One region of the Streptomyces sp. PsTaAH-124 genome, then DNA from elsewhere that is predicted to be linked to it. Evidence: riboswitches for the same ligand, from Rfam matches in the RefSeq annotation. Region 1 holds a riboswitch; the other holds the start of a gene.
The links. Region 1 has a riboswitch for glycine ahead of gcvT (glycine cleavage system aminomethyltransferase GcvT). Riboswitches for the same ligand answer to the same signal wherever they lie in the genome.
Positions count from the first base shown of each region.

Region 2: it holds a riboswitch for glycine, as region 1 does, so the genes downstream of both, gcvP (aminomethyl-transferring glycine dehydrogenase) here and gcvT (glycine cleavage system aminomethyltransferase GcvT) in region 1, are expected to answer to the same signal.

Region 1 covers NZ_KB892177.1:49,734-64,123, forward strand. Annotated here, with positions in the region: gene glyA (serine hydroxymethyltransferase) at 1-838, opposite strand, end outside; gene gcvH (glycine cleavage system protein GcvH) at 856-1,233, opposite strand; gene gcvT (glycine cleavage system aminomethyltransferase GcvT) at 1,342-2,469, opposite strand; glycine riboswitch at 2,636-2,736, opposite strand; gene B086_RS0122060 (AAA family ATPase) at 2,907-3,605, shown strand; gene B086_RS0122065 (enhanced serine sensitivity protein SseB C-terminal domain-containing protein) at 3,647-4,462, shown strand; gene B086_RS0122070 (enhanced serine sensitivity protein SseB C-terminal domain-containing protein) at 4,601-5,392, shown strand; gene B086_RS0122075 (ABC transporter permease) at 5,819-6,826, shown strand; gene B086_RS0122080 (ABC transporter substrate-binding protein) at 6,895-8,682, shown strand; gene B086_RS0122085 (ABC transporter permease) at 8,790-9,788, shown strand; gene B086_RS0122090 (ABC transporter ATP-binding protein) at 9,785-10,882, shown strand; gene B086_RS40525 (ABC transporter ATP-binding protein) at 10,879-12,279, shown strand; gene B086_RS0122100 (M1 family metallopeptidase) at 12,373-13,764, shown strand; gene B086_RS0122105 (trimeric intracellular cation channel family protein) at 13,815-14,390, shown strand, end outside; gene B086_RS0122110 (alpha/beta hydrolase) at 14,380-14,390, opposite strand, start outside.
Region 2 covers NZ_KB892207.1:384,661-399,050, forward strand. Annotated here, with positions in the region: gene B086_RS0135455 (APC family permease) at 1-1,698, shown strand, start outside; gene B086_RS0135460 (TOBE domain-containing protein) at 1,766-2,161, shown strand; gene B086_RS0135465 (molybdopterin-dependent oxidoreductase) at 2,193-2,657, opposite strand; gene modA (molybdate ABC transporter substrate-binding protein) at 2,857-3,684, shown strand; gene modB (molybdate ABC transporter permease subunit) at 3,681-4,526, shown strand; gene B086_RS0135480 (ABC transporter ATP-binding protein) at 4,618-5,709, shown strand; gene gcvP (aminomethyl-transferring glycine dehydrogenase) at 5,800-8,685, opposite strand; glycine riboswitch at 8,862-8,956, opposite strand; gene B086_RS0135490 (PRC-barrel domain-containing protein) at 9,070-9,447, shown strand; gene B086_RS0135495 (DNA polymerase IV) at 9,569-10,981, opposite strand; gene B086_RS0135500 (MerR family transcriptional regulator) at 11,096-11,740, opposite strand; gene B086_RS0135505 (bifunctional nuclease family protein) at 11,939-12,412, opposite strand; gene B086_RS0135510 (MerR family transcriptional regulator) at 12,502-13,239, opposite strand; gene B086_RS43440 (FHA domain-containing protein) at 13,278-14,234, opposite strand; gene B086_RS0135520 (DUF881 domain-containing protein) at 14,296-14,390, opposite strand, start outside.

The DNA.
Region 1 (14,390 bases):
CCTCGCCCGCGGCGACCTTGAAGGCCACGGCCTTCGCGGCGATCACATGCTCCAGCGGGCCACCCTGCTGACCGGGGAAGACCGCGGAGTTGATCTTCTTGGCGAGTTCGGCCGTGGAGAGGATCACACCGCCGCGCGGGCCGCCCAGCGTCTTGTGGGTGGTGGTGGTCACCACATGGGCGTGCGGCACCGGGTTGGGGTGCAGGCCCGCCGCGACCAGACCGGCGAAGTGCGCCATGTCGACCATCAGGTACGCGCCGACCTCGTCCGCGATCCGGCGGAACGCGGCGAAGTCAAGCTGCCGCGGGTACGCCGACCAGCCGGCCACGATCAGCTTCGGCCTGGACTCCTTGGCCAGCTTCTCCACCTCGGCCATGTCGACCTGGCCGTCCTCGCCCACGTGGTAGGCGACGACGTCGTAGAGCTTGCCGGAGAAGTTGATCTTCATGCCGTGGGTCAGGTGCCCGCCGTGCGCGAGGTTCAGACCCATGATCGTGTCGCCCGGCTTGAGCAGCGCGAACATCGCCGCCGCGTTGGCCTGGGCGCCCGAGTGCGGCTGCACGTTGGCGTGCTCGGCGCCGAACAGCGCCTTGACCCGGTCGATCGCGATCTGCTCGACCACGTCGACGTGCTCGCAGCCGCCGTAGTAGCGGCGGCCCGGGTAGCCCTCGGCGTACTTGTTGGTGAGGACCGAGCCCTGCGCCTCCATGACCGCGACCGGAGCGAAGTTCTCCGAGGCGATCATCTCCAGCGTGGACTGCTGGCGGCGCAGCTCCGCGTCGACCGCGGCGGCCACGTCCGGGTCCAGCTCGTGCAGGGGGGTGTCGAGAACGCTCATCGGTGTCCCTCCGCCCCTCAGCCGGCGTTCTGCGCGGTGTACTCGTCGGCGGAGAGCAGGTCGGCCGGCTCCTCCGAGAGGCGGACCTTGAACAGCCAGCCGCCCTCGAAGGGGGCGGAGTTCACCAGCGACGGGTCGTCCACCACGTCCTGGTTGGCCTCGGTGATCTCACCGCTGACCGGGGAGTACAGGTCGGAGACCGACTTGGTCGACTCCAGTTCGCCGCAGGTCTCGCCCGCGGTCACGGTGGTGCCCACCGCCGGGAGGTCGGCGTAGACGACATCGCCGAGCGCGTTGGCCGCGAACTCCGTGATGCCGACCGTCGCGACGCCGTCCTCGGCGGGCGACAGCCACTCGTGCTCCTTGCTGTAGCGCAGCTGCTGGGGGTTGTTCATGCCTGAATTCTCCTGTACGCGGGTCAGTGGTGGTGAATGAGGGAGTGCGCGGGCATGCGTGAGGCGGGTCGGGTGACCCGGATCACCGTCGGCCGTGGCTCGACGGTGTCACTTCTGCCGCTTGTAGAAGGGCAGCGCCACGACCTCGAACGGCTCGTGGCTGCCCCGGATGTCCACGCCGGTCCCGGCCGTGCCCGGCGCGGCGTGCGCGGCGTCGACGTAGGCCATGGCGATCGGCTTGCCCAGGGTGGGGGAGGGGGCGCCGGAGGTGACCTCGCCGATCACCTCGCCGCCGGACACCACGGAGTACCCGGCGCGCGGCACCCGGCGGCCCTCGGCGACCAGCCCGACCAGGACGCGCGGCGGGGCCTGCTCGGCGCGCCCGGCGGCGGCCAGCAGCGCCTCGCGGCCGACGAAGTCGCCCTCCTTCTCGAACTTCACCACCCGGCCCAGACCCGCGTCGAACGGGGTCAGGCCGGTGGTCAGCTCGTGCCCGTACAGCGGCATGCCCGCCTCCAGGCGCAGCGTGTCGCGGCAGGACAGACCGCAGGCCACCAGGCCCGCGCCCGCGCCGGCCTTGGTCAGCGCCTGCCACAGCTCCACGGCGTGCTCCGGCTTCACGAACAGCTCGAAGCCGTCCTCGCCGGTGTAGCCGGTGCGCGCGATCAGCGCGGGCACCCCGGCGACCGTGCCGGGCAGACCCGCGTAGTACTTCAGGCCGTCCAGGTCGGCGTCGGTGAGGGACGTCAGGATGCCGGAGGACTCCGGGCCCTGGATCGCGAGCAGCGCGTAGGCGTCCCGGTCGTCGCGGACCTCGGCGTCGAAGCCCGCCGCCCGCTCGGTGAGCGCGTCCAGCACCACCTGGGCGTTGGAGGCGTTGGCCACCACCATGTACTCGGTGTCGGCGAGCCGGTAGACGATCAGGTCGTCCAGGATGCCGCCGTCCGCGCGGCAGATCATGGTGTAGCGGGCGCGGCCGACGCCGACCGAGGCGATGTTGCCGACCAGCGCGAAGTTCAGCAGGGCGGCGGCCTGGGGGCCGGTCACGGTGATCTCGCCCATGTGGGACAGGTCGAACAGACCGGCCCGGGTGCGCACGGCGACATGCTCGTCGCGCTCGGAGCCGTAGCGCAGCGGCATGTCCCAGCCGGCGAAGTCGGTCATCGTGGCACCGAGCGAGCGGTGCACCGCGTCGAGGGCGGTGTGACGGAGCGGACGGGACACGGAACTGCTCATCGGTCGGTCTCCCAGGCATGGCGGGCGAGGACGGGGCGTGTCCTCCCCATCTGTCATCGGAACCTGAGAGGTTCGCCATGACCGACCGACCGAGGACGGACGGACACGGCTTGCACCTTGGGTGGGACCGCCGCGGCAGGGCGGGCGGCCCGCTTTTCAGATGTGCCTCGCCCGCGCGGTAACGGTGCCTGAGAGATTCAAGGGAGGGACTTGCTCCTTCGGCGCCCCGGGCAGACACGCTGCCGGGGACTCTCCCGCGCGGATTCAAACGGCCGGTATGCAGTTGGCGCGCACATCATTGCATGCCCGGACACTTCACGGCAGGCCGGATCTGTAACCGTGCTGTGGCAGAACGCGCACGGAAACGGCAGACACCGTCCATTACCTTCTCTTTACACTCAAGGGGAAGGTGAACCGTCACCGCCCCGGGGAGGACGATGACGGTGAACAGGACCGCGCCGGCGTACGTGATCACCCGGGCGCCCGCCCTGCCGGGACAGCCGGGGGCCCCGGCCCGCGAGCGGTGCGACGGGCCCTTGGCCCCCGTCGTCCGCGACCTGCGCGAGCGCGCAGGGCGCGCCCCGCACGCCCTGCTCTTCGGACCGGGCGACGTGGTCGTGGTCACCGGACTGCCCGGCGGCGGCAAGTCCACGCTGATGCGCCGCGCCGCGCCCGGCCCCCGCATCGACTCGCAGGACACCCGCGACCGCTGGGACGCCCGCCTGGCGCACCGCCTGCCCTACGCGCTCTACCGCCCCCTGGTCCGCCTCGCCCACTACGCCGCGCTGCGCCGCGCCCTGCGCGGCGGCGAGGGCGTCGTGGTCCACGACTGCGGCACCCAGCGCTGGGTGCGCGGCTGGCTGGCCCGCGCCGCCCGCCGCCGCGGCGGCGCCCTCCACCTGGTCCTGCTGGACGTCGCCCCCGAGGCGGCGCTCACCGGCCAGCGCGAGCGCGGCCGCCGGGTCTCGCGCTACGCCTTCGGCCGCCACCGCAGGTCCGTCGCCCGGCTGCTGGCCGCGGTGGAGCGCGGCGAGCTGCCCGGGGGCTGCGCCTCGGCGGTGCTGCTGGACCGCGCGGCGGCGGCCGGGCTGCGCCGGATCGCCTTCACCGGCCGGTCCGGCCCCGGCACCCGATAACCTTCCGGTCACACCAGTGGTTTCCGGCAGGCGGTAGGCAGATGGACTTCCCGGCGGACTTCTCCGCGGACATTCCGGGGGACTTCCCGGCACAGGCGCACCCCCACCCGCACGGCGGGTGGCCCGGCAACGAGCTGGAGGAGGTGCTCTCCGCGGCCCTCGGCATCCCCACGGCCGGCGGCCGCGTCATCGAGGTGCTCGGCCGCAGCTTCCTGTGGGTGCCGCTGCCGAACGGCGGCGGCCCGGACAGCGGCCCGCTCGACCTGCCCACGCTGGAGATCGACGGCCAGGCGTACGTACCGGTCTTCAGCTCCGAGGAGCAGTTCCGCCAGGTCGTCGGCGCGCACATGGCGTACACCGTCGCGCCCGCCGTGGAGTTCGCCCGCGGGCTGCCCGCCCAGGTCGGCATCGCGCTCAACCCGGACGGCGTGGCCGGAATGCCGCTGCCGCCGCCCGCCGTGGCCGCACTGTGCCGGGCCGGCCGCACCGCGCTGGACGGCCCCGCCGCCGGCGGCCGGGTCCGGCTCTACGAACCCGACTGGCAGGACGACCCGGTGGACTTCCTGTCCGCCGCCTCCGCCGCGTTCGACGCCGCCGGCGTGGTGCGCACCGCCCGCCGCTGCCTGGCCGCCGTCGAGACCGCCGACCCGGTCCTGTTCGTCGGCGTCGAGCTGACCTCGGCGGACGACGAGGCGCGCGCCCGCCCGCTCGACGCCCTGGGCCGCGCCCTGGCGGCCGCGCCCCCGGCCTGGCCGGTCAACCTGGTCCTCCTGGACATCACGGACGACCCGGTGGCCGTCTGGCTGCGGGAGAAGGTCAGGCCCTTCTACGGGCACGGGCACGGACACGGACACTGAGACGGCGGGGGGCGCGCGGACGCCGGCGGCACGGACCGGCGCCGCCCGCGCGCGCGACCGCGGCACGGACCGGGCCGCCGGACGGCTTTAAGCTGGACGCACAGCCCGGTCGAGGGCAACACGGAGGGGCGGTAAATGGTGAGCGCCAGCGACACCGCGGCCGGGCATGTCGAGCAGATGCTCCGCCAGGTGACACCCGGGCGGTACGACGCCTACGAAGCGCTGCTGCGCACCCTCGCGACCCCGTCCACCGGCCAGGTCTGGATGCTGCTCTGGCACGGCCAGGCCGGTGCCCCCGACGCCCAGTACGGCCACATGGAGGTCGGCGGCCACGGCTACGCGCCCTGCGTCACCTCCGCCCAGGAGCTGTCGGCCAGCGGCTGGATGCGCTCCTACGAGGTGGTGGACGGGCTGGACGTCGCCCGCACCCTCTACCCCGACCACTTCGGCCTCTGGCTCAATCCGCACGCCCCGGGCGGCGGCGTCGGCATCCCCTGGCTGGATCTGCGCCGGATCGCCTCCGGCCTGGACCGCCAGCCCGCCGGACCGCTCAGACTGTCCGAACCGGCCCTGGAGATCCCGCAGTTCTACGCGCTGCTCACCCAGACCGCCCACCACACGCCCGCGCTGCGCTCGCTGCGCCGCACCTGGGTGCAGCCCGCCGTCGGGTCCCCTTATCTGGCCATCGGCCTGGACGTCTACGACACCTCGCCGGCCGCCGTCGACTCGGTGCGCTCGATGATGCAGCAGTCCATGGCGGCCGTCCCGGACGGGCTGCCGGTCTCGACCGTGGTGATGTCCGACGAGTACGACCCGGTGGTGATGTGGCTGCGCGCGAACGCGCGGCCCTTCTACGACCGCGAGGCGCACGGCGGCGCCGGGCAGGCCGCCGCGGGCGGCTACGGCTACCCGCCGGCCGGCGGACACTGATCCGGAACGGCGGCCGGAACCGCGGCCGGGGCCCTGGCCGGGACCGCCACCGGCGGCCCGCCGGGCCCGGCAGCGGTGACCGGAACCGGAACCGGACACCACAACCGGAACCACGCGTACCGCCTCGACCGGCCGACACGCCCTGTGATCCTCTTCGCGCGTAGATGAGGTCGGAAGGTCCGGTTCTGCGGAGAAAAACGCCAACTGGCCCGCGTCCGCCCCCCGTTACCCAGCGTCCGGATAACGGAACCCCCCTACCCGCATCACGTTTGCGCATCCTTTCACCGTCAAGTCTGGCAACAGATCGCCCGCCCGTTGAAGACTCCCGCAACAAGGGGCGTTCGCCTCTGTGTACGACGGACTGACGATGCCGCCACAGCGGCAAGTGCGGGCCGGCTACCGCCGGTTGAGAGGGGTCCCTGCCTAATGACGGCACCATTGCACGAGCCGACCGCCGAAGCGGCCCCGAGCGCGGCCGACGAGGCGGCGGTGGCCGCCCCGGGCGCCAAGGCCGTCCAGGGCCGGTCCCTGGGGCGGATCGCCTGGGAGCGCCTGAAGCGGGACAAGCTCGCCCTGACGGGCGGCGTCGTCGTGCTCCTGCTCATCGTGGTCGCGGTGCTCGCACCCGCGCTCGCCAAGCTGATCGGACAGGACCCGGATCTCTACCACGAGAACCTGATCGACCCGCTGTTCGGCACGCCCACGGGCTCCCTCGGCGGCATCAGCGGCGACCATCTGCTGGGTGTCGAGCCGGTCAACGGCCGCGACATCTTCGCCCGCATCCTCTACGGCGCGCAGATCTCGCTCCTGGTCGGCTTCCTGTCCGCGCTGGTCGCCGTCGTGCTCGGCACGGTCCTCGGCATCCTGGCCGGCTTCTTCGGCGGCTGGGTGGACGCCGTCGTCAGCCGGGTCATGGACGGCCTGCTGGCCTTCCCGCAGCTGCTCTTCATCATCGCGCTGGTCTCGGTCATGCCGAACGACATGCTGGGACTGACCGGGTCGAGTGTGCGCGTGTTCGTGATGGTGCTGGTCATCGGCTTCTTCGGCTGGCCCTACATCGGCCGGGTGGTGCGCGGCCAGACGCTCTCGCTCCGGGAGCGCGAGTACGTCGAGGCGGCGCGCTCGCTGGGCGCCGGGCGGTTCTACATCCTGTTCAAGGAGCTGCTGCCCAACCTCGTCGCCCCCATCATCGTGTACACGACGATGATGATCCCGACGAACATCCTCACCGAGGCGGCCCTCAGCTTCCTGGGCGTGGGCGTCAAGCCTCCGACGGCCTCCTGGGGACAGATGCTGTCGAGCGCGATCGACTACTACGACTCGGACCCCATGTACATGGTGATCCCCGGCGTGGCGATCTTCATCACCGTCCTCGCCTTCAATCTCTTCGGCGACGGCGTGCGGGACGCGCTGGATCCCAAGGGCTCCCGCTGAACCGCCGTATCCAAGCGACCCGTGGCGCATGCACGGGGTCTCTCATCAATTCCGGAGGAACCGAGATCGTGACTACCCAACGCACCTCAGGGCGGCGCAAGAAGGCACTGGCCGCTGCGGCCGTGGTCGCAGGACTGCTGACCACGGCGGCGTGCGGCGGCGGCGACGACGGCGGCTCGAAGAGCGGCGCCGCCGGCTTTGACGCGGCGAACAACAAGGTCGTCAACGCGTCGAAGGTCAAGAAGGGCGGCGAGCTGAAGTTCGCCGGCACCCAGGACGCCGACTCGTGGGACACCACACGCGGTTACTACGGCTTCATGTGGGACTTCTCGCGCTACTACAGCCGCCAGCTGCTGACCTACTCGACCGCCCCGGGCGCCGACGGCGCCAAGCTCACCCCGGACCTGGCCACGGACACCGGCAAGGTCACCGACGGCGGCAAGACCTACACGTTCACGCTGCGCGACGGGTCCACGTGGGAGGACGGCAAGCCGATCACCTCCAAGGACATCAAGTACGGCATCGAGCGCGTCTGGGCCCAGGACGTCCTGTCCGGCGGTCCGATCTACCTCCAGCAGGCGCTGGACCCGAAGAAGACCTACCCGGGCCCGTACAAGGACAAGGCCGCCGACCACCTGGGCCTGAAGGCGATCGACACGCCGGACGACAAGACGATCGTCTTCCACCTGCCCACGGCGAACTCCGACTTCATCCAGATGCTGGCGCTGACCTCGGCCTCCCCGGTCCGCCAGGACAAGGACACCAAGTCGAAGTACGGCCTGCACCCGTTCTCCTCCGGCCCGTACAAGTTCGAGTCCTACGACCCGGGCAAGAGCCTCGTGCTGGTGCGCAACACCAACTGGAAGGCGTCCTCGGACCCGGTCCGCAAGGCGTACCCGGACAAGGTGTCGATCAAGCTCTTCACCAACGCCAACGACCTGGACCAGCGCCTGATCAACGGCGACTACGACCTGGACCTGAGCCAGACCGGTCTGTCGCCGCAGGGCCGCCAGATCGCCCTGAAGCAGCACAAGGGCAACCTGGACAACCCGGTCTCCGGCTTCATCCGCTACGCGGTCTTCCCGCAGAGCGTCAAGCCGTTCGACAACGAGCACTGCCGCAAGGCCGTGATCTACGGCGCCGACCACGTCTCGCTCCAGACGGCCCGCGGCGGCCCGGTGGCCGGCGGTGACATCGGCACCAACATGCTGCCGCCGTCCGTCGCCGGTGGCGAGGGCCAGAAGTACGACCCGTACGAGCTGGCCGGGGCCGGCAAGAACGGCAACATCGAGAAGGCCAAGGAAGAGCTGAAGGCCTGCAACCAGCCGAACGGCTTCAAGACCACCATCGCGGTCCGCAACAACAAGCCGGTCGAGGTGGCCACCGCCCAGTCGCTCCAGGCGTCGCTGAAGAAGATCAACATCGACGCGGAGATCTACCAGTACGACGGCTCGCAGACCGCCGGCATCATCGGCAGCCCCTCGAACGTCGAGAAGAAGAAGTTCGGCATCATCATCATGGGCTGGGGCCCGGACTTCCCGACCGTCCAGGGCTACGGCGTGCCGCTGTGGGACAGCCGCTACACCCTCCAGAGCGGCAACAACAACTACGCCCTGATCAACGACAAGTCGATCGACGGCCTCTTCGACCAGTACGGCACCACGCTGGACGAGGCGAAGAAGGCGGAGCTCGCCACCCAGATCAACCACAAGGTCATGGAGGGCGGCTACTACCTGCCCTTCGTCTTCGAGAAGCTCCTGAACTGGCGTTCCTCGCGACTGGCCAACGTGTACACGACGAACGCGTACAGCGGGTACTACGACTTCGTCAACCTCGGCCTGTCCTCCTCGAAGTAGACCCGGCACACCCGCCGTACCGCACGAAAGGCAGGTGAAGGCCGGCGCGGCGTGACCGCGGGCTCCGGAAGACCTCCGGGCCCGCGGTCCGCGGCGGGCCGTAAGCTGTGCTCGCTTACCTCATCAGGCGGCTGTTCGCCGCCGCAGTGATGCTGGTGGTCATCATCGTGGTGGTCTTCAGCATCTTCTTCCTCGTCCCCAAGTGGGCGGGCGTCGACATCGCCCTGAGCTTCGTGGGCAAACAGGCCGACCCGGCCGCCGTCGAGGGTGTCCGGCAGAAGCTCGACCTGGCTGCCCCGGTCTACACCCAGGTCTGGCACTTCTTCCAGGGGATCTTCGCGGGCCGCACCTATGTGGGCGGCGGCGACGTCACCCACTGCGCCGCCCCGTGCTTCGGCTACTCCTTCAAGAGCGAGCAGGCCATCTGGCCGGTGCTCACCGACCGCTTCCCGGTGACCCTGGGACTCGCGCTCGGCGCCGCGGTGCTGTGGCTGGTCTTCGGTGTCGCCGCCGGTGTGCTCTCCGCCCTCAAGCGGGGCAGCATCTGGGACCGCGGCGCGATGGTGGTCGCCCTGAGCGGCGTCTCGCTGCCGATCTACTTCACCGGCCTGCTCTCCCTGGCCGTCTTCAGCTACGGCCTCGGCTGGATCGACGGCCAGTACGTGCCCATCGGCGACAGCTTCACCGGCTGGCTCGGCGGCATGATCCTGCCCTGGATCACCCTGGCCTTCCTCTACGCGGCCATGTACGCGCGCATCACCCGGGCCACGATGCTGGAGATCCTCGGCGAGGACTACATCCGCACCGCCCGCGCCAAGGGCCTGCGCGAGCAGACCGTCATCGGCAAGCACGCCATGCGCTCGACGCTGACCCCGATCCTGACCATGCTCGGCATGGACCTCGGCGCCCTGATCGGCGGCGCGATCCTGACCGAGACCACGTTCAGCCTGCCGGGCCTCGGCCAGGCGGTGCTCAACGGCATCAAGAACCAGGACCTGCCCATCATCCTGGGCGTCACCCTGATCACCTCCCTCGCGGTGCTCGTCGCCAACCTCGTGGTGGACGTCCTCTACGCCGTGATCGACCCCCGAGTGAGGCTGGCATGACCGAACTCAGCAAGACGGGCGCGGCGGTGGGCGAGCCCACCGCGGCCCCGGCCGCACCGACCGCCTTCCTGGAAGTACGCGACCTGAAGGTGCACTTCCCGACCGACGACGGCCTGGTCAAGTCCGTCGACGGGCTCAGCTTCCAGCTGGAGAAGGGCAAGACCCTCGGCATCGTGGGCGAGTCCGGCTCCGGCAAGTCGGTGACCTCGCTCGGCATCATGGGCCTGCACACCGCCGGCCAGTACGGCAAGCGCAAGGCGCGGATCTCGGGCGAGATCTGGCTGGACGGCACGGAACTGCTCTCCGCCGACCCCGACCACGTGCGCAAGCTGCGTGGCCGCGAGATGGCGATGATCTTCCAGGACCCGCTGTCCGCGCTGCACCCGTACTTCACGATCGGTCAGCAGATCGTGGAGGCGTACCGCATCCACCACGACGTCGACAAGAAGACCGCCCGCAGGCGCGCGGTCGAGATGCTCGACCGGGTGGGCATCCCGCAGCCGGACAAGCGGGTGGACAGCTACCCGCACGAGTTCTCCGGCGGGATGCGCCAGCGCGCGATGATCGCGATGTCGCTGGTGAACAACCCCGAGCTGCTCATCGCGGACGAGCCGACCACCGCCCTGGACGTCACCGTGCAGGCGCAGATCCTCGACCTCATCCGGGACCTCCAGAAGGAGTTCGGCTCCGCGGTCATCGTCATCACCCACGACCTGGGCGTCGTCGCCGAACTCGCCGACGACATCCTGGTGATGTACGGCGGCCGGTGCGTGGAGCGCGGCCCGGCCGAGGAGGTCTTCTACGAGCCCCGCCACCCCTACACCTGGGGGCTGCTCGGCTCGATGCCGCGTCTGGACCGCGAGCAGCAGGAACGGCTGATCCCCGTCAAGGGGTCCCCGCCCTCCCTGATCAACGTCCCCTCCGGCTGTGCCTTCAACCCGCGCTGTCCGTACGCCGACGTGCCCAAGGACAATGTGACCCGCACGGTGCGCCCCGAGCTGACCGAGGTCGGCGGCAAGCACTGGGCCGCCTGCCACATGTCGCAGGAGCAGCGGCAGCGGATCTGGACCGAAGAGATTGCGCCGAAGCTGTGAGCGAGAACGCCAAGAACGCCAAGGGCACTGCGGTGGCCACCGAGGAGACCGCCCCCGGTGAGGTCCTGCTGCGGGTGAGCGGGTTGCAGAAGCACTTCCCCATCAGGAAGGGCCTGCTCCAGCGCGAGGTCGGGGCGGTGCGCGCCGTGGACGGCATCGACTTCGAGGTGCGCTCCGGCGAGACCCTCGGTGTCGTGGGCGAGTCCGGCTGCGGCAAGTCGACGATGGGCCGGCTGATCACGCGGCTGCTCGAACCCACCGCGGGCCACATCGAGTTCGAGGGCAAGGACATCACCCACCTCGGGGTCGGCGGGATGCGTCCGCTGCGCCGCGATGTGCAGATGATCTTCCAGGACCCGTACTCGTCGCTGAACCCCCGGCACACCATCGGCAGCATCGTCGGCGCCCCCTTCCGGCTCCAGGGCGTCGAGCCCGAGGGCGGCATCAAGAAGGAGGTGCAGCGGCTGCTGTCGGTGGTCGGGCTCAGCCCCGAGCACTACAACCGCTACCCGCACGAGTTCTCCGGCGGCCAGCGCCAGCGCATCGGCATCGCCCGCGCGCTCGCGCTCAAGCCGAAGCTGGTGGTGGCCGACGAGCCGGTCTCCGCGCTGGACGTGTCGATCCAGGCCCAGGTCGTCAACCTGCTGGACGACCTCCAGCAGGAGCTGGGCCTGACGTACGTGATCATCGCGCACGACCTGTCGGTGGTCCGCCATGTGTCGGACCGGATCGCGGTGATGTACCTGGGCAAGGTCGTCGAGCTGGCCGACCGCGACTCGCTGTACCGGGCGCCGATGCACCCGTACACCAAGGCGCTGATGTCGGCGGTGCCGATCCCGGACCCGCGCCGCAAGAACGCCAAGAGCGAGCGCATCCTGCTCCAGGGCGACGTGCCCTCGCCGATCTCCCCGCCGAGCGGCTGCCGGTTCCACACCCGCTGCTGGAAGGCGACGGAGGTCTGCCGGACCACCGAGCCCGCGCTGGTGGAGCTGAAGCCCGGTCAGCGGGTGGCCTGCCACCACCCGGAGAACTTCGAGGACCAGGCACCGCAGGACACCGTGCTGCTGTCGGCCGCGAAGGAGGCGGCCGAGCTGGTGTCCGAGGAGGTGCTGGCCAAGTCGGCCGAGACCTCGGCGGCGGTGGCGGCGGAGGTCGCGGAGCCCACCGGGCCCGCGAAGCCGACCGCGCCCGCCGAACCCGCAGAGTCCACCGAGGCGGCGGAAGCGGCCGAGCCCGCCGAGCCCGCGAAGTCCGCCAAGACGGCGGAAGCCGCCGAGCCCGCCGAGACGGCGGAGGCCGCCGCCTCCGGCGGGTCCGACGAGCCCGCTGCCTCGGAGGACACCGGTGCCGAGGACCGCAAGGCGGCCGGTGACGGAGGCACGACACCCCAGGCGTGACGACTTGGCAAAGTCATGCTCATGACCGAACGGGAGAGCGCAGAGTCGTCCCAGTCCGTGTGATCAACCGGTCCACGCGCGAAGGGACGATTCATGGCACTCTCCCGTTCGGCACGTCTGGGGGCCGTCGCGACCGCGGCGGCCTCCTTCCTCGCCGTCGCCGCATCCTCCGCCCCCACCCACGGCGCCCCCGGCATCGGCGACTCCTACTTCCCCCGGCTGGGCAACGGCGGCTTCGACGCCCGCCACTACGACCTCGACATCGCGTACAACCCGGACACCGACCGCCTCGACGGCCGCACCACGCTCACCGCGCGCGCCACCGAGAACCTGTCCTCCTTCGACCTGGACCTCCAGAAACTGGAGGTCACCCGGGTCGAGGTGAACGGCAGAGCCGCCCGCTTCAGCCGGGACGGCGACGAGCTGCGCATCACCCCGCGCGGTGTGCTGGGCAAGAACCGGACCTTCACGGTGTCCGTCACCTACGGGGGCATACCCGAGCCGCTCAGCGGCCCCATCGTGTTCGGCTCCCAGTACGGCTGGATGAAGACCGCGGACGGCGTCTTCGTGGCGTGCGAGCCCAACGCCGCCTCCACCTGGTTCCCCTCCAGCGACCACCCCTCGGACAAGGCCACCTACGACATCCGGATCAAGGCGCCCAAGGGCCTGACCGGGGTGTCCAACGGCCGCCTCGTCGCCACGTACGACAGGGGCGGCTCGACGTACACGCACTGGCGCGAGAGCCGGCCGATGGCGAGCTATCTGGCGACCGCCACCATCGGGAAGTTCGATGTGCGCACCGGCCGGACGCCCGGCGGCATCCCGATGTACGTGGCCATCGACCCCAAGCTGAAGGACAGCAACAAGGTCGACGTGTACGCGGTGACCGCCGCCGCCACCGACTACTGGTCGCAGGTCTTCGGGCCGTACCCCTTCGAGGAGACCGGCGCGATCGTCGACGACATGCCGCAGGCCGGGTTCTCGCTGGAGGTGCAGAGCAAGCCCGCCTACTCGGCCGTGCGCAACGAGACGACCATCGTGCACGAGCTGGCCCACCAGTGGTTCGGCGACTCGGTGTCGGTGAAGCACTGGAAGGACATCTGGCTCAACGAGGGCTTCGCCAGCTACGCGCAGTGGCTGTGGAGCGAGCACAAGGGCACCCGCTCGGCGCACGACTCCTTCCGCGCCGAGTACGACGCCATCCCGGCCGACGACTCCTTCTGGCAGCTGAGGATCGCCGACCCGCAGCGCGACACCATGTTCGACGGCGCGGTCTACGACCGGGGCGCCATGACCCTCCAGGCGCTGCGCGAACGCATCGGCGACAAGGCGTTCTTCCGGCTGCTGCCCGCCTGGACGTCCCAGCACCGCTACGGCAACGCCGAGACCGCCGACTTCGTGCGGCTCGCGGAGCAGGTCTCGGGGCAGCGGCTCGGCGACTTCTTCCGCGCCTGGCTCTCCACCCCGGGCAAGCCCGCGCTGTAGGGGCCCCGCGTCCGGTCCGGACCCGGCCGCGCCCCGCGTAAGAATAGGGGGTGCTTCAGCAACTGTTCAGCCCCTCCGTCCAGCACACGGTGGACGTCGTCGGCATCTTCGTGTTCGCCATCTCCGGCGCGCTGCTGGCCGTCCGCAAGAACTTCGACGTCTTCGGCATCGCCGTGCTCGCCGAGGTCACCGCGCTGGGCGGAGGGCTGTTCCGCGACATCGTCATCGGGGCCGTGCCCCCGGCCGCCTTCACCGACCTCGGCTACTTCCTGACGCCGCTGCTCGCCACGCTCGTGGTCTTCTTCCTGCACCCGCACGTGGAGCGCATCCAGCGCGCGGTGTACGTCTTCGACGCGGCCGGCCTCGGCCTGTTCTGCGTCTCGGGCACGGTCAAGGCGTACGACTACGGGCTCGGCCTCACCTCGTCGGCCACCCTGGGCCTGGCCACCGCCGTGGGCGGCGGTGTGCTGCGCGACGTGCTCGCCAACGAGGTGCCCTCACTGCTGCGCTGGGACCGCGACCTGTACGCGGTCCCGGCGATCGTCGGCTCCACCATGGTGGTGCTGTGCATCCACTACGACATGCTGACCCCGTTCACCAGCGGGCTCGCGGTGGTCACGGCTTTC
Region 2 (14,390 bases), on a different contig from region 1:
CTCGCGGGCGCCCTGCCGGTGTACCGCAGGGTCGCCGAGGAGAGCCCGCACGGCCAGGGTTCCATCGCGATGCTGGAGCGCCTGCTGTCGTTCTGGCAGGGCAAGCTGTTCGTGCTGACCCTGCTCGGGTTCGCCGCCACCGACTTCCTCATCACCATCACCCTGTCGGCCGCCGACGCCTCGACGCACCTGGTGGAGAACCCCCATCTGACGCATGCGCTGCACAGCCACCAGATGCTGATCACACTGATCCTGCTGGCGCTGCTCGGCGCGGTCTTCCTCAAGGGCTTCCTGGAGGCGATCGGGGTCGCGGTCGTCCTGGTCGGCATCTATCTGGCGCTGAACGTCGTGGTGGTCGTCTCCGGCATCTGGCACGTCGTCACCGCCGGGCACCTGGTCACCGACTGGACGGGCGCCCTGACCGCCCAGCACGGCAGCGTCTTCGCCATGGTCGGGGTGGCCCTGCTGGTCTTCCCCAAGCTCGCGCTCGGCCTGTCCGGCTTCGAGACGGGGGTGGCCGTGATGCCGCATGTGCGCGGCGACGCCGGTGACACCGAGGAGCGGCCGACCGGCCGGATCCGGGACACCAGGAAGCTGCTCACCACGGCCGCCCTGATCATGAGCTGCTTCCTCATCGCGACCAGCTTCATCACCACGCTGCTGATCCCCGCGGCGGAGTTCAAGCCCGGCGGCGCGGCCAACGGGCGTGCGCTGGCCTATCTGGCGCACCGCTACCTCGGGAACGCCTTCGGCACGGTCTACGACGTCTCGACCATCGCCATCCTGTGGTTCGCGGGTGCCTCCGCGATGGCCGGGCTGCTGAACCTGATGCCGCGCTATCTCCCCCGCTACGGCATGGCCCCGCACTGGGCCCGCGCGGTGCGCCCGATGGTCCTCGTGTTCACGCTGATCGCCTTCCTGGTCACCTGGATCTTCGACGCGAACGTCGACAAGCAGGGCGGCGCGTACGCGACCGGTGTGCTGGTGCTGATCAGCTCGGCGGCCATCGCGGTGACCATCGCCGCGCACAAGGCCGGCCAGCGCGGGTGGACGGTCGCCTTCGCGGTGATCTCGGCGGTGTTCCTGTACACGACCGTGGCCAACGTCATCGAGCGCCCGGACGGCGTGAAGATCGGTGCCTGCTTCATCGCCGGGATCATCCTCGTCTCGCTGCTGTCGCGGCTGGCCCGTGCCTTCGAGCTGCGGGTGACCAGTGTGACGCTGGACCCGATGGCGGAACGTTTCATCAGAGATATCGCCAGCCGCAAGATCCGGATCATCGCCAACGAGCCCGACCGCCGCGACAAGGCCGAGTACCGCGACAAGATCGAGCAGATCCGCTCCGACAACGACATCGCCGACACGGAGGACTTCGTCTTCGCGGAGGTCACGGTGACCGACCCGTCCGAGTTCGAGTCGGGCCTGAAGGTGCGCGGCGAGGTCCTGCACGGCCGCTACCGCGTCCTGGCCCTGGAGTCCGCCTCCGTCCCCAACGCGCTGGCCGCGCTGCTCCTGCGCATCCGCGACATGACCGGCCGCACCCCGCACATCTACTTCGAGTGGACCGAGGGCAACCCCTTCCACAACTTCCTGCGCTTCTTCCTCTTCGGGCAGGGCGAGGTCGCCCCGGTCACCCGCGAGGTGCTGCGCGAGGCCGAACCGGACCCGGCCCGGCGCCCCCGCGTCCACACCGGATGAGCACACCCCGGCACTCGCCGCCGCCCCTGCGTCCGCCGCACCCGGCCGGGGCCCTATCGTGACCGGCATGCAGTCCTACACCATCGGCCAGGCCGCCCGTCTGCTCGGCGTCAGCCCGGACACCGCCCGCCGCTGGGCGGACGCGGGCCGGGTCACCACCCACCGCGACGAGGGCGGACGGCGGCTCATCGACGGGCGGGACCTCGCCGCCTTCTCGGTGGAACTGGCCAAGTCCGGCGGCGGCGAGGAGGACCCCTCCTACACCTCGGTCCGCAACGCCTTCCCCGGCATCGTCACCGCCATCAAGCTCGGCGACGTCGCCGCGCAGGTCGAGATCCAGGCCGGCCCGCACCGCCTGGTCTCGCTGCTGACCCGGGAGGCCGTGGAGGAACTCGGCCTGGAGGTCGGCATGGAGGCCACCGCCCGGGTGAAGTCGACGAACGTGCACATCGACCGGACCTGACCGCAGGCGGGACCGGCCCCCCGGCCGCCGCTCAGGCCGCCGCGGCGCCCGCACCGTATCCGCCGTCCACCCGGATCGCCCGGATGCCGCTGACATAGCGCGCCCCGCAACGGTCCTGCGGAAGCACCAGCTGCGGTCCGTCGCCGTCCAGCGGTACGTCGTCCAGGGCCACCGCGAGCAGCACCGGCGCCGCCCCGAAGTCCGGATCGATCTCCGCCCAGGACAGCAGCGTGCGGTGCCCGTCCGCGCCCGCGACGTCGATCAGGAACCGCAGCCGGTCCTTGCGCCGCGCCGGGTCGAAACCGGGCCCGGCGTCCGCCAGCACGTCGTACAGCCGGGGCCCGGCGAAGCGGTGGCGCCGCACCCCGCTGGTTGCGCAGTCGAAGCTGACCCGGGCCCGGTGCTGGGGCCAGCCCAGCAGGTCCGGCACGGTCAGACGCACCGGTCGGGTGAGGTCACCGGTCAGGACGAGTTCGGCGAGCGGCACGGCCACCACCTCCGGCAGGTCCGTACCCGCGGGGCGACACCGTACAAACGCACATGCAACCCTGGGATACGGAAGCACCAGCTCATGCGAAGCAACAGGAGACTTATGCCTCGCACTTGCGGCAGTATCATCGCGGCACGGCCCCGCACGGCCGTGCCAGGGCGCGACAACCTTCTTTTTCGTGCACGACCAGAGGAGTAGATCCGTGATGACCCGTTCCGTGCGCCGGACCCGGACCCTACAGGTGGCCGGTGCGGGAGCCGTGGCCCTGCTGGCCCTCAGCGCCTGCTCCTCCTCCGACTCGTCCTCGTCCTCCGACGCGCCCTCCGGCGGCTCCTCGGCGTCCTCCGCGCCGAAGCTGTCCGGCACCGTGACGGTCTTCGCCGCCGCGTCCCTGAAGGAGAGCTTCACGACGCTCGGCAAGGAGTTCGAGCAGCAGCACCCGGGCACCAAGGTGGCCTTCAACTTCGGCGGCAGCGACACCCTGGCCGCGAGCATCACCAGCGGCGCCCCGGCCGACGTGTTCGCCGCCGCCAGCGCCAAGACGATGAAGATCGTGACGGACAAGAAGGACGAGGGCGCCGCGCCCGTCACCTTCGTCCGCAACCAGCTGGAGATCGCCACCCTGCCCGGCAACCCGGACAAGATCGCCTCCCTGAAGGACCTCACCAAGTCCGGTCTGAAGGTGGTCCTGTGCGACAAGACGGTGCCGTGCGGCGCCGCCGCCCAGAAGGCGCTCACCGCCAGCGACCTCAAGCTCACCCCGGTCTCCTACGAGCAGGACGTCAAGAGCGCCCTGACCAAGGTGGAGCTGAAGGAGGCCGACGCGGCCGTCGTCTACAAGACCGATGTGCACGCGGCCGGTGACAAGGTGGAGGGCGTGGAGTTCCCCGAGTCGGCCAAGGCCGTCAACGACTACCCGATCGCCCCGCTGAAGAACGCCCCCAACGCCGCGGGCGCCAAGGCGTTCATCGAGCTGGTCACCTCGGCCGAGGGCCAGAAGGTGCTGTCCGAGGCCGGCTTCCTCAAGCCGTGACCGTGACCGACAAGGCCGGCGCCGTGACCCGCAGAGGCGGGGCACGGCGCCGGCGTGCCGTCCGGGGCGTGCCGCTGCCGCTGCTGCTGCCCGCCCTGGTGGGCCTCGCCTTCCTGCTGCTGCCGCTGCTCGCCCTGCTGATCCGCGCGCCCTGGCGCAGTCTGCCGGACCAGCTGACCAGCACCGAGGTCTGGCAGGCGCTCCAGCTCTCGCTGGTCAGCGCCACCGCCGCGACCGCCGTGAGCCTGGTGCTGGGCGTCCCGCTGGCCTGGCTGCTGGCCCGCACCGACTTCCCCGGCCGCGGCCTCGTCCGGGCCCTGGTGACGCTGCCGCTGGTGCTGCCGCCGGTGGTGGGCGGTGTGGCGCTGCTGCTGGCGCTCGGGCGCAACGGCGTGGTCGGGCAGTGGCTCGACTCCTGGTTCGGGATCACGCTGCCCTTCACCACGGCCGGTGTGGTGGTCGCGGAGGCGTTCGTGGCCATGCCGTTCCTCGTCATCAGCGTCGAGGGCACGCTGCGCGCCGCCGACCCGCGCTACGAGGAGGCGGCCACCACCCTCGGCGCCTCCCGCTTCACCGCGTTCCGCCGGGTCACCCTGCCGCTGATCGCGCCCGGCATCGCGGCGGGCGCGGTGCTGGCGTGGGCGCGGGCGCTCGGCGAGTTCGGCGCCACGATCACCTTCGCCGGGAACTTCCCGGGCCGTACGCAGACCATGCCGCTGGCCGTCTACCTGGCGCTCCAGGACGACCCGGCCGCCGCCATCGCGCTGAGCCTGGTGCTGCTGGCCGTGTCGATCGCGGTCCTCGCGGGTCTGCGGGACCGTTGGATGACGGCGTCCTCATGAACCGAGCCGCGCCGCGCCTCCCGCTCCCCTCCCCCTCCTCCCCCTCGCCCTCCCCTCCCCCGGACGGCCCCGCATCCTGGACGATCGCCTCATGACCGACATCGACGAGACCGCGCACCGGGTCCGCGCAGCCGACGGGCCCGACACCGGACTCGACGCCCACCTCGTCGTCGACCGGGGCGGCTTCCGGCTCGACGTGCCCCTGACCGCCGCGCCCGGCGAGGTCGTCGCGCTGCTCGGCCCGAACGGCGCCGGGAAGACCACCGCCCTGCGCGCCCTGGCCGGACTGGTCCCGCTCACCGGCGGGCGGCTGCGCCTGGACGGCGCCGAGCTGGAGCGCACACCGCCGGAGAAGCGCCCGGTCGGGGTCGTCTTCCAGGACTATCTGCTCTTCCCGCATCTGTCCGCCCTGGACAACGTGGCCTTCGGCCCGCGCTGCCAGGGCGCGACCAGGGCCGAGGCCCGCGCGCAGGCCGCCGAGTGGCTGGCGCGCATGGGCCTGGCCGATCACGCCGGGGCCAAGCCGCGCCGGCTCTCCGGGGGCCAGGCCCAGCGGGTGGCCGTGGCCCGCGCACTGGCCACCCGGCCCCGGCTGCTGCTCCTGGACGAGCCGCTCGCCGCCCTGGACGCCCGCACCCGGCTGGAGGTGCGCGCCCAGCTCCGCCGGCACCTCGCCGAGTTCGAGGCGGTGGCCGTGCTGGTCACGCACGACCCGCTGGACGCGATGGTGCTGGCCGACCGGCTCGTGGTCGTCGAGCACGGCCGGGTGGTGCAGGAGGGCACCCCCTCGGAGATCGCCCGCCGGCCGCGCACCGACTACATCGCGCAGCTCGTCGGTCTGAACCTGTACCGCGGGCGCGCCGAGGGGCACCTGGTGCGGCTGGAGTCCGGTACCGCCCTCACCACCACCGAGAAGCTCACCGGACCGGCCTTCGTCGCCTTCCCGCCGGGCGCGGTCACCCTCCACCGGGAGCGTCCCGCCGACACCAGCGCGCGCAATCTGTGGCGCTGCGAGGTCGCTGGTCTGGAGACGCACGGCGACCGGATCCGCGCCGACCTCACCGGCGACCTCGCCCTCGCCGCCGATCTGACGACGGTCGCCGCCGCCGAACTCGGGCTGGAGCCGGGCGCCGGAGTCTGGGCGGCCGTCAAGGCGGCCCAGACCCACGGCTACCCGGCCTGACCCGAGCGCGGCCCGCACACACGAGGGGCCCCGCCCCCCCCCGGCCACTGCGGACCGGGGGGCGGGGCCCCTCGTGGACGTACCGTCCGCTCAGTCCTCGTACGCGTCCAGCGGCGGGCAGGAGCAGACCAGGTTGCGGTCGCCGAACGCCTGGTCGATCCGGCGCACCGGCGGCCAGTACTTGTCGGCCGTGGAGACACCGGCCGGGAAGACGGCCTCCTCGCGGCTGTAGGCGTGCTCCCACTCCCCGCCGAGCGCGGCGGCGGTGTGCGGGGCGTTGCCCAGCGGGTTGTCGTCGGCGGGCCAGGCACCCGAGCCGACCTTGTCGATCTCGGCCCGGATCGCGATCATCGTGTCGCAGAACCGGTCCAGCTCGGCCAGGTCCTCGGACTCGGTCGGCTCGATCATCAGCGTCCCGGCCACCGGGAACGACATCGTCGGCGCGTGGAAGCCGTAGTCGATCAGCCGCTTGGCGACGTCGTCCACGCTGACACCGGTCGCCTTGGTCAGCGGACGCAGGTCGATGATGCACTCGTGGGCGACCAGACCGCCGGGGCCCGTGTAGAGCACCGGGAAGTGCGGCTCCAGGCGCTTGGCGATGTAGTTGGCGGACAGCACGGCCACCTGCGTGGCGCGCTTGAGTCCCTCGCCGCCCATCAGCCGGACGTACGCCCAGGAGATGGGCAGGATGCCCGCCGAGCCCCAGGGCGCGGCGGAGACCGGTCCCACGCCCGTCTCCGGGCCCGCGGCGGGCTGGAGCGGGTGGTTGGGCAGGTACGGCGCGAGGTGCGCGCGTACGGCGACCGGGCCGACGCCGGGGCCGCCGCCGCCGTGCGGGATGCAGAACGTCTTGTGCAGGTTCAGGTGCGAGACGTCGCCGCCGAAGTGGCCCGGCTTGGCGAGGCCGACCAGGGCGTTGAGGTTGGCGCCGTCGACGTAGACCTGGCCGCCGGCCTCGTGGACCTGGGCGCAGATGTCGGCGACGTGCTCCTCGAACACACCGTGCGTGGACGGGTAGGTGATCATCAGTACGGCGAGCTGCTCACGGTGCTGCTCGATCTTGGCCCGCAGGTCGTCGACGTCGACCTCGCCGTCCTCGGCGGTCTTCACCACGACGACCTTCATCCCGGCCATCACCGCGCTGGCGGCGTTGGTGCCGTGCGCGGAGGACGGGATGAGGCAGACGGTGCGCTGCTCGTCGCCGTTGGCCCGGTGGTAGCCGCGCACGGCGAGCAGACCGGCCAGCTCGCCCTGCGATCCGGCGTTCGGCTGGAGGGAGACCTTGTCGTAGCCGGTGACCTCGGCGAGCCGGTCCTCCAGCTCGCGGATGAGGGTGAGGTAGCCCTGCGCCTGCTCGGCGGGGACGAAGGGGTGCAGCTGGCCGAACTCGGGCCAGGTGACCGGCTCCATCTCGGTGGTCGCGTTGAGCTTCATGGTGCAGGAGCCCAGCGGGATCATGCCCCGGTCCAGCGCGTAGTCGCGGTCGGCGAGCTTGCGCAGATAGCGCAGCATCGCCGTCTCGGAGCGGTGCTGGCTGAAGACGGGGTGGGTGAGGTAGGCGTCGGTGCGCAGCAGGTCCTGGGACAGGATCTGGCCGGCGGCGGCGTCCAGCGCGTCGATGTCGCCGGTGGCGCCGAAGGCGGACCACACGGTCCGCAGCTGGGCGCGCGTGGTGGTCTCGTCGCAGGCGATCGAGACGTGGTCGGCGTCGACGAGGCGGAGGTTCACGCCGCCCTCGCGCGCGGCGGCGACGATCTCGGCGGCGCGGCCCTCGGCGCGGACCGTCAGCGTGTCGAAGTACGACCCATGGACGACGGTGGCGCCGCCCGCCTTCAGGCCCTCGGCGAGGACGGCGGCGTAGCGGTGGGTGCGCAGCGCTATGTCCTTCAGGCCCTCGGGCCCGTGGTAGACGGCGTACATGCCGGCCATGACGGCGAGCAGCACCTGCGCGGTGCAGATGTTGCTGGTGGCCTTCTCGCGGCGGATGTGCTGCTCGCGGGTCTGGAGGGCGAGGCGGTACGCCTTGTTGCCGTCGGCGTCCACGGAGACGCCGACCAGACGGCCGGGCAGGCTGCGGGCGAACTGCTCGCGCACCGCCATGTAACCGGCGTGCGGTCCGCCGAAGCCCATCGGCACGCCGAAGCGCTGCGTGGTGCCCACGGCGATGTCCGCGCCCAGCTCGCCGGGCGACTTCAGCAGGGTGAGGGCGAGCAGGTCGGCGGCGACGGTGACCAGCGCGCCCAGCGCGTGCGCCTGGTCGATGACGGGCTTGAGGTCGCGGACGGCACCGGAGGCGCCGGGGTACTGGAGGAGGACGCCGTTGATGTCGCGCTCGGCGAGCGCGGCGGGGATGCCGTCGCTCAGGTCGGCGACGACGACCTCGACACCGGCTGGCTCGGCGCGGGTCTCGATGACGGCGATGGTTTGCGGCAGCGTGTCCGCGTCGACCAGGAAGAGGCCCTTCTTGTTCTTGCCCATGCGCCGGGACAGCGCCAGCGCCTCGGCGGCGGCGGTGCCCTCGTCGAGCAGGGAGGCGCCGGAGGTCGGCAGGCCGGTGAGGTCGGCGACCACGGTCTGGAAGTTCAGCAGCGCCTCCAGGCGGCCCTGCGAGATCTCCGGCTGGTACGGGGTGTACGCCGTGTACCAGGACGGGTTCTCCATGACGTTGCGCAGGATGACCGGCGGGGTGAACGTCCCGTAGTAGCCGAGTCCGATCATCGAGCCGAGGACCTGGTTGCGGTCGGCGAGGGAGCGCAGCTCGGCCAGCACCTCGGCCTCGGTGCGGGCGCCCGGCAGGTCCAGGGTGTCGGCGTTCTTGATCACGTCCGGCACGGCGGCGGCGGTGAGTTCGTCGAGCGAGCCGTAGCCGACCTGCGCGAGCATCTTGGCCCGCGCCTCCTGGTCGGGCCCGATGTGGCGCTGCTCGAAGGGGATGCCCTGTTCGAGCTCGGAGAGCGGAATGCGCTGGGCGGTCATTGCGGAGGCCTCCTGGTCTGACGCGACCTTCGAGGGACACCACGGCGCGGGTGTCCCGACGGCCTCCCCCTCTGTCATCTCAACCTGAGAGCTTCACCGGGTCGTCCGTGGACGCCCGGCTTTCACCGTCGGTGAGAGCGGACGCCGTCGACATCCGCTCTGCTTTCCAGAGTGACCTCGTCCGTGCGGTACGTGGGCCTGAGAGATTCCGGGGAGGATTTGCTCCTTCGGCGCCTCCGGTGTTGCTGGAGGACTCTCCCGCACGGGGTCAGCAGCCGCTGCCAGGGTACCAGCGGGCCGGGAGCCCGAGCCTTCGAGTGGCCGCCCCGCCGAATGTGCTCTTTTGTAGTGCTTACGGATGAGTTGCGACCCTGTGGAGGGACCGTGCTGACCGAGATCGATCCGCGCAACCTGATCGGCCGCAAGGCGTTCGACCGCAACGGCCACAAGATCGGCACGGTGGACGAGGTGTACCTCGACGACGCGACCGGTGTGCCCGAGTGGGCGGCCATACGCACCGGCCTGTTCTCCCGGGACGCCTTCGTGCCCCTGGAGCCCAGCGAACTGGTCGAGGGCGCCCTGCGCGTCCCCTTCGAGCGGACCCTGATCAAGGAGGCGCCGGACTTCGGCGTCGGCCGCCACCTCTCCCCGGAGCAGGAACTCCAGCTCTACCACCACTACGGCCTCGATGTGACACCTCCGGTCGCTCCCCCGGACCGCGACTTCGGCAAGCTGGCGGGCTCCGGCACGGAGGAGCCCTGAGGCAGCCCGGCCCACGGACCTCCTCCCGCACTCCCCTGTTCTCTGCCCTCTGTTCTCTGTTCTCTGCTCTGGCCAGCCCTGCCCTGTCCTCTCCCTTCCCGCGCCGCACTCGTACGCGTACTCATCCGACGCCCAGCGCGGTCCCACCCCCGGGGACGCCCGCGGTGCCCGCCGGGTCCGCCGATTCCGTCGCCTCCGCCGGTCTTCGCCGTACCAGCGGCAGCGGATCCGCCGGTTCCAGAGCCGGGTCGTCGACGCGGAAGGTCCTGATCCGCCCCGGCGCCGACTGCGGTGTCTCGAAGCGGACCGTGACCCTGCCGACGCCGCTGCCCTGCACCCAGCCGTGTCCGTGCTCGGTGTGCCGCACGTCGTGCCCCGCGGACCAGTGCCGCTCGGCGGGCTCCGCCGGTTCCGGTGCCGGTTCGTCCACGGGCTCCTCAGCGGGGTGCTCCGCCGCCTCTCCGGCCGCCTGGGCGAACAGGTCCTCCTGGGTGTAGTCGGCGAGCCCGGACACGCCCACTCCGAGCAGCCGCACCCCGCCGGTGGTGTCCACCGAGTCCAGCAGCCGGGCGGCGGCCTCCCGCACCACCGCCTGGTCGTCGGTGGGCCCGCGCAGCGTCTCCGACCGGGTCAGCGTGGAGAAGTCGTACCGCCGCACCTTGAGCACGATGGTCCGGCCCGACAGCCCGGCCCCGCGCAGCCGCCCCACACAGCGGTCGGCCAGCCGCTGCACCTCCAGGCCCACCCGCAGCCGGTCGTGGATGTCGATGTCGTAGGTGTCCTCCACCGACACCGACTTCGTCTCCCGCTCGGCGACCACCGGCCGCTCGTCGTGGGCCAGCGCCATCGCGTACAGCGCGTGCCCGTGCGCCTTGCCCAGCAGCCGCACCAGCTCGTCCTCGCCCGCCTCGGCGAGCTCGTCGACGGTGTGGATCCCGGCCCGGCGCAGATGGTCCCCCGTGGCCGGTCCCACGCCCGGCAGGGTCCGCACCGACAGGGGGCCGAGGAGGGCGCGCTCCGTGCCCGGTTCGATGAGCACGAGACCGTCCGGCTTGGCCCGCTCGGAGGCGATCTTGGCGAGCATCTTGGAGGCGGCCAGGCCGACCGAGCCCGTCAGCCCCGTGACGGCCCGGATGTCGGCCCGCAGCCGCGCCCCCGCCAGCCGGGCGGATTCCTCGTCCGAGGCCGCTCCCCCGGCCTCCAGGTCCACGAACGCCTCGTCCAGGCTCAGCGGCTCCACCAGCGGGGACAGCGCCCGCAGCAGCCCCATCACCTGCTCGCTGATCGACCGGTAGAAGCCGAAGCGCGGCACCAGATACGCGGCGTTCGGCGCCAGGCGGCGCGCCTGGGCCATCGGCATCGCGGAGTGGACGCCGAAGACCCGCGCCTCGTACGACGCGGTGGCCACCACACCGCGCGGGCCGAGGCCGCCCACCACGACCGCCTTCCCGCGCAGGCTCGGCTTGGACGCCTGCTCCGCCTGGGCGAAGAAGGCATCCATGTCGAGATGCAGGATCGTCGGCGCGCTTCTCACATCTCCGATGCTGCACCACGCCACTGACAATGCGCCCGGCGCGGCGCACGACGCGCGCTCAGGCGGCCGTCCGCGGCCGGGATCCGGCCCGCCGCCGAGCGGGCCGGCGGGCGGTCAGACCGCCCGGTTGCGGCGCCTGGCCAGCTCGTCCCCGGGGTTGTGGCCCACCAGGGTCTCACCGGTGTCGACACGCTCGCCGTGCAGCTGCGACAGAGCGCTCTCCACATCGCGCCACACCACTCCGACGGCGATGCCGAAGATGCCCTGGCCGCCCTGGAGCAGAGCGTGCACCTCGTCGGGCGAGGTGCACTCGTAGACCGTCGCGCCGTCGCTCATCAGCGTCATGCGCTCCAGGTCGCTGAACCCCTGCCGACGCAGGTGCTGCACGGCGGTCCGGATGTTCTGCAACGAGACACCGGTGTCCAGGAACCTCTTGACGATCTTCAGGACGACGACGTCGCGGAAGCTGTAGAGCCGCTGGGTGCCGGACCCGTGAGCCGGGCGCACGCTCGGTTCGACCAGACCGGTGCGGGCCCAGTAGTCCAGTTGCCGGTAGGTGATGCCGGCCGCCGCACAGGCCGTCGGGCCCCGGTAGCCGATTTCCTCGGACGCCATGGACGCCGCCCCTTTGCCGCTCGGCACGGCCGCCGGCCGCTGCGGAGCCTGGTCGGCCGCGCTGTCGTGAAGCCGGTACGGACCGCTTCCCCCGACGTCGATCCCGGGGGCACCCCCAGCCGTACCGTCGCCGCTGCTGCTCACGCCGACCTCCGTCCTTGACCTGCCTCCTCGACGGTAGGCAGTCACCACGGGTGCGTCAACGATCGCCACACTCGGCACGCCGAGTGATAATCACCCTAAGAGTGGTTTCCCGTGCCCCACCGCGGGGAAAGGCTAGCCGAATGCCCTCGTGAGGGGCTCAAGGGCACCCTGGCCGGCCGTCGGCATATGCGGGTGTTCTCACTGGCTGCTGGTGCCGAAGTCCTCCGGCGAGATCTGGTCGAGGAACTCGCGGAACTTCTCCACCTCGTCCTCCTGCTCGTCCGGGATCGCGATGCCCGCGTCGTCGAGCACCGTGTCGCTGCCGTAGATCGGCGTACCGGTGCGCAGCGCGAGCGCTATGGCGTCGGACGGGCGGGCACTCACCTCCACTCCGCTGGCGAAGACCAGCTCGGCGTAGAAGACACCCTCGCGCAGATCCGTGATGCGTACTTCCGTCAGCTCCTGGCCCACGGCTTCCAGCACGTCCTTGAACAGATCGTGGGTCAGCGGACGCGCGGGGGCCATGCCCTGCTGCGCGAAGGCGATCGCCGTCGCCTCCCCGGGTCCGATCCAGATGGGGAGGTAGCGGTCGCCTCCCACTTCACGCAGGAGCACGATCGGTTGGTTGGAGGGCATTTCGACCCGGACACCTACGACATCGAGCTCGTTCACACAGCAACCCTAGGCCGTGCCCGGGACGTTTGGGTAGTCGGGCCGGGAACGGAAGGCCGATCCGGCCGCCGGACGGCCGCCCGGGACCCTCAGGGCAGCCGCACCCCGAGCGCGGTCTGCACCAGCGCCGAGTGCAGCCTGACCGTGAGCGCGGCCAGCTCCTTCGTACGGTCCTCGGCGTGCACCCTGGTCTGCGGGTTGCGGTGCCGTCTGAGCGGGGCCACCACCTGGTCGACGAGCCCGGCCTCCCGGTCCGCCGCGGCCTTCATGACCCGCAGATGACGGGGTTCGATGCCGAAGCGCCCCAGCTCACGGATGAGCGAGGCGACGGTGACGGTCTCGGCGTCGTAGCTGCCGTCCTCCAGTGGGGTGACGAGCCCGTAGGACTCCCACTCCTGGAGGTCCCGCTCCTCGATCTCCGCGGCGGCCAGCAGGCCGGCCCGGCCGATCCGGGCCGCCGCCGGTGCCTCGGTCCGCCTCGGGACCGCCTCGCCGCCGCGCTGCCGGCCGAGCACCGGCAACTGCACCGCCTCGCCCCGCTCCACCGCGTCCAGATACTCGCGGATCACCTTCAGCGGCAGGTAGTGGTCCCGCTGCATCCGCAGGACCCGGGCGAGGCGCTCGACGTCGTCCGCGCTGAACTTGCGGTACCCCGAGGGAGTGCGCCGGGGCTCCACCAGGCCCTCCGCCTCCAGGAAGCGGATCTTGGAGATGGTGACCTCGGGGAACTCCTCGCGCAGCGCGTTCAGCACCGTGCCGATGCTCATCAGCCCACTGTCCGCGGCGGTGGTGCCGTGCCCGGCACCACCGCTCGGTGTATGAAGCATGGACCTTCCCTGGGTTCCCCGGACGGCGTCCGGGGAGGTCAGTAGCCCTGCCGGCTCGAGTAGAAGACCAGCCGGTACTTGCCGATCTGCACCTCGTCGCCGTTGGACAACGGGACCTCGTCGATCCGCTCCCGGTTCACATACGTGCCGTTCAGGCTGCCGACGTCGGCCACCTTGAACGAGCCGTCCTGGACGCGGCGGAACTCCACATGGCGACGCGAGACCGTCACGTCGTCGAGGAAGATGTCGCTCTGCGGATGGCGGCCGGCCGTGGTCAGCTCGCCGTCCAGGAGGAAACGACTGCCCGAGTTCGGGCCGCGGCGCACCACCAGCAGGGCGGAGCCGAGCGGCAGCGCGTCGACGGCGGCCTGCGCCTCGGGCGAGAGCATCGGCGTCTGGCCGGTGGCCTCCGCGTCGTAGGCCTCCAGACCGGAGATGGAGATCGTGGACGTCGTCTCCGACGCACGCTCCGGCACCACCCCGGGCCTCAGCGGCGCGCCGCAGTTGGAACAGAAGCGGCTGTTCTCCGCATTGCGGTTACCGCACCTCGTACACACCAGGGCCGACATGGACGGATCCTCCTGCCGCGGCTGCCCCGCCGGGGAATGGGACACGTACGGGTCGGCGGCAAACCCTCCACCCGCACCTGAGGTTGACGGTTGGCCGAAACCTATGCCGCCGGCCTGGGCAGGGTCAACCGACGGCGCGCCGTGGCCGCCGGAAAAGTCACCGCCCTGACCGGCGACCTGGTCCCTGAACAGCGGGCGCTGGCCCTCCGCCGCGCCGGGCTGTGCGCGATGGCGGGCGGTCGCGTTCTCGCCGCCCTCTCGCGCGCTCTTGCCGAACAACTTCGCAAACAACTTCACGGGCGATTCCCCTTGACCGAAACAGACCCGCCCGTGGGGCAGGACGAACCCTGACGTCGTACACCGGTCGACCCGGACATCCTCACAACGTCCGTATCCACCAGACAGTTTCCACCACGCACCACCCAATCGGTGCGCCGACCCCCCGCAACCTCATGCCCCTGCCGGACGACGGCCATGCACCCCCGGTTCACTGCGAGGACGACCGAGCGTAGTCAGGCAGCTTCGCTGCTCGCAAGGCGTCCACGACGATCTTGTCCGAACGCTCGACGGACACGGTGGCCT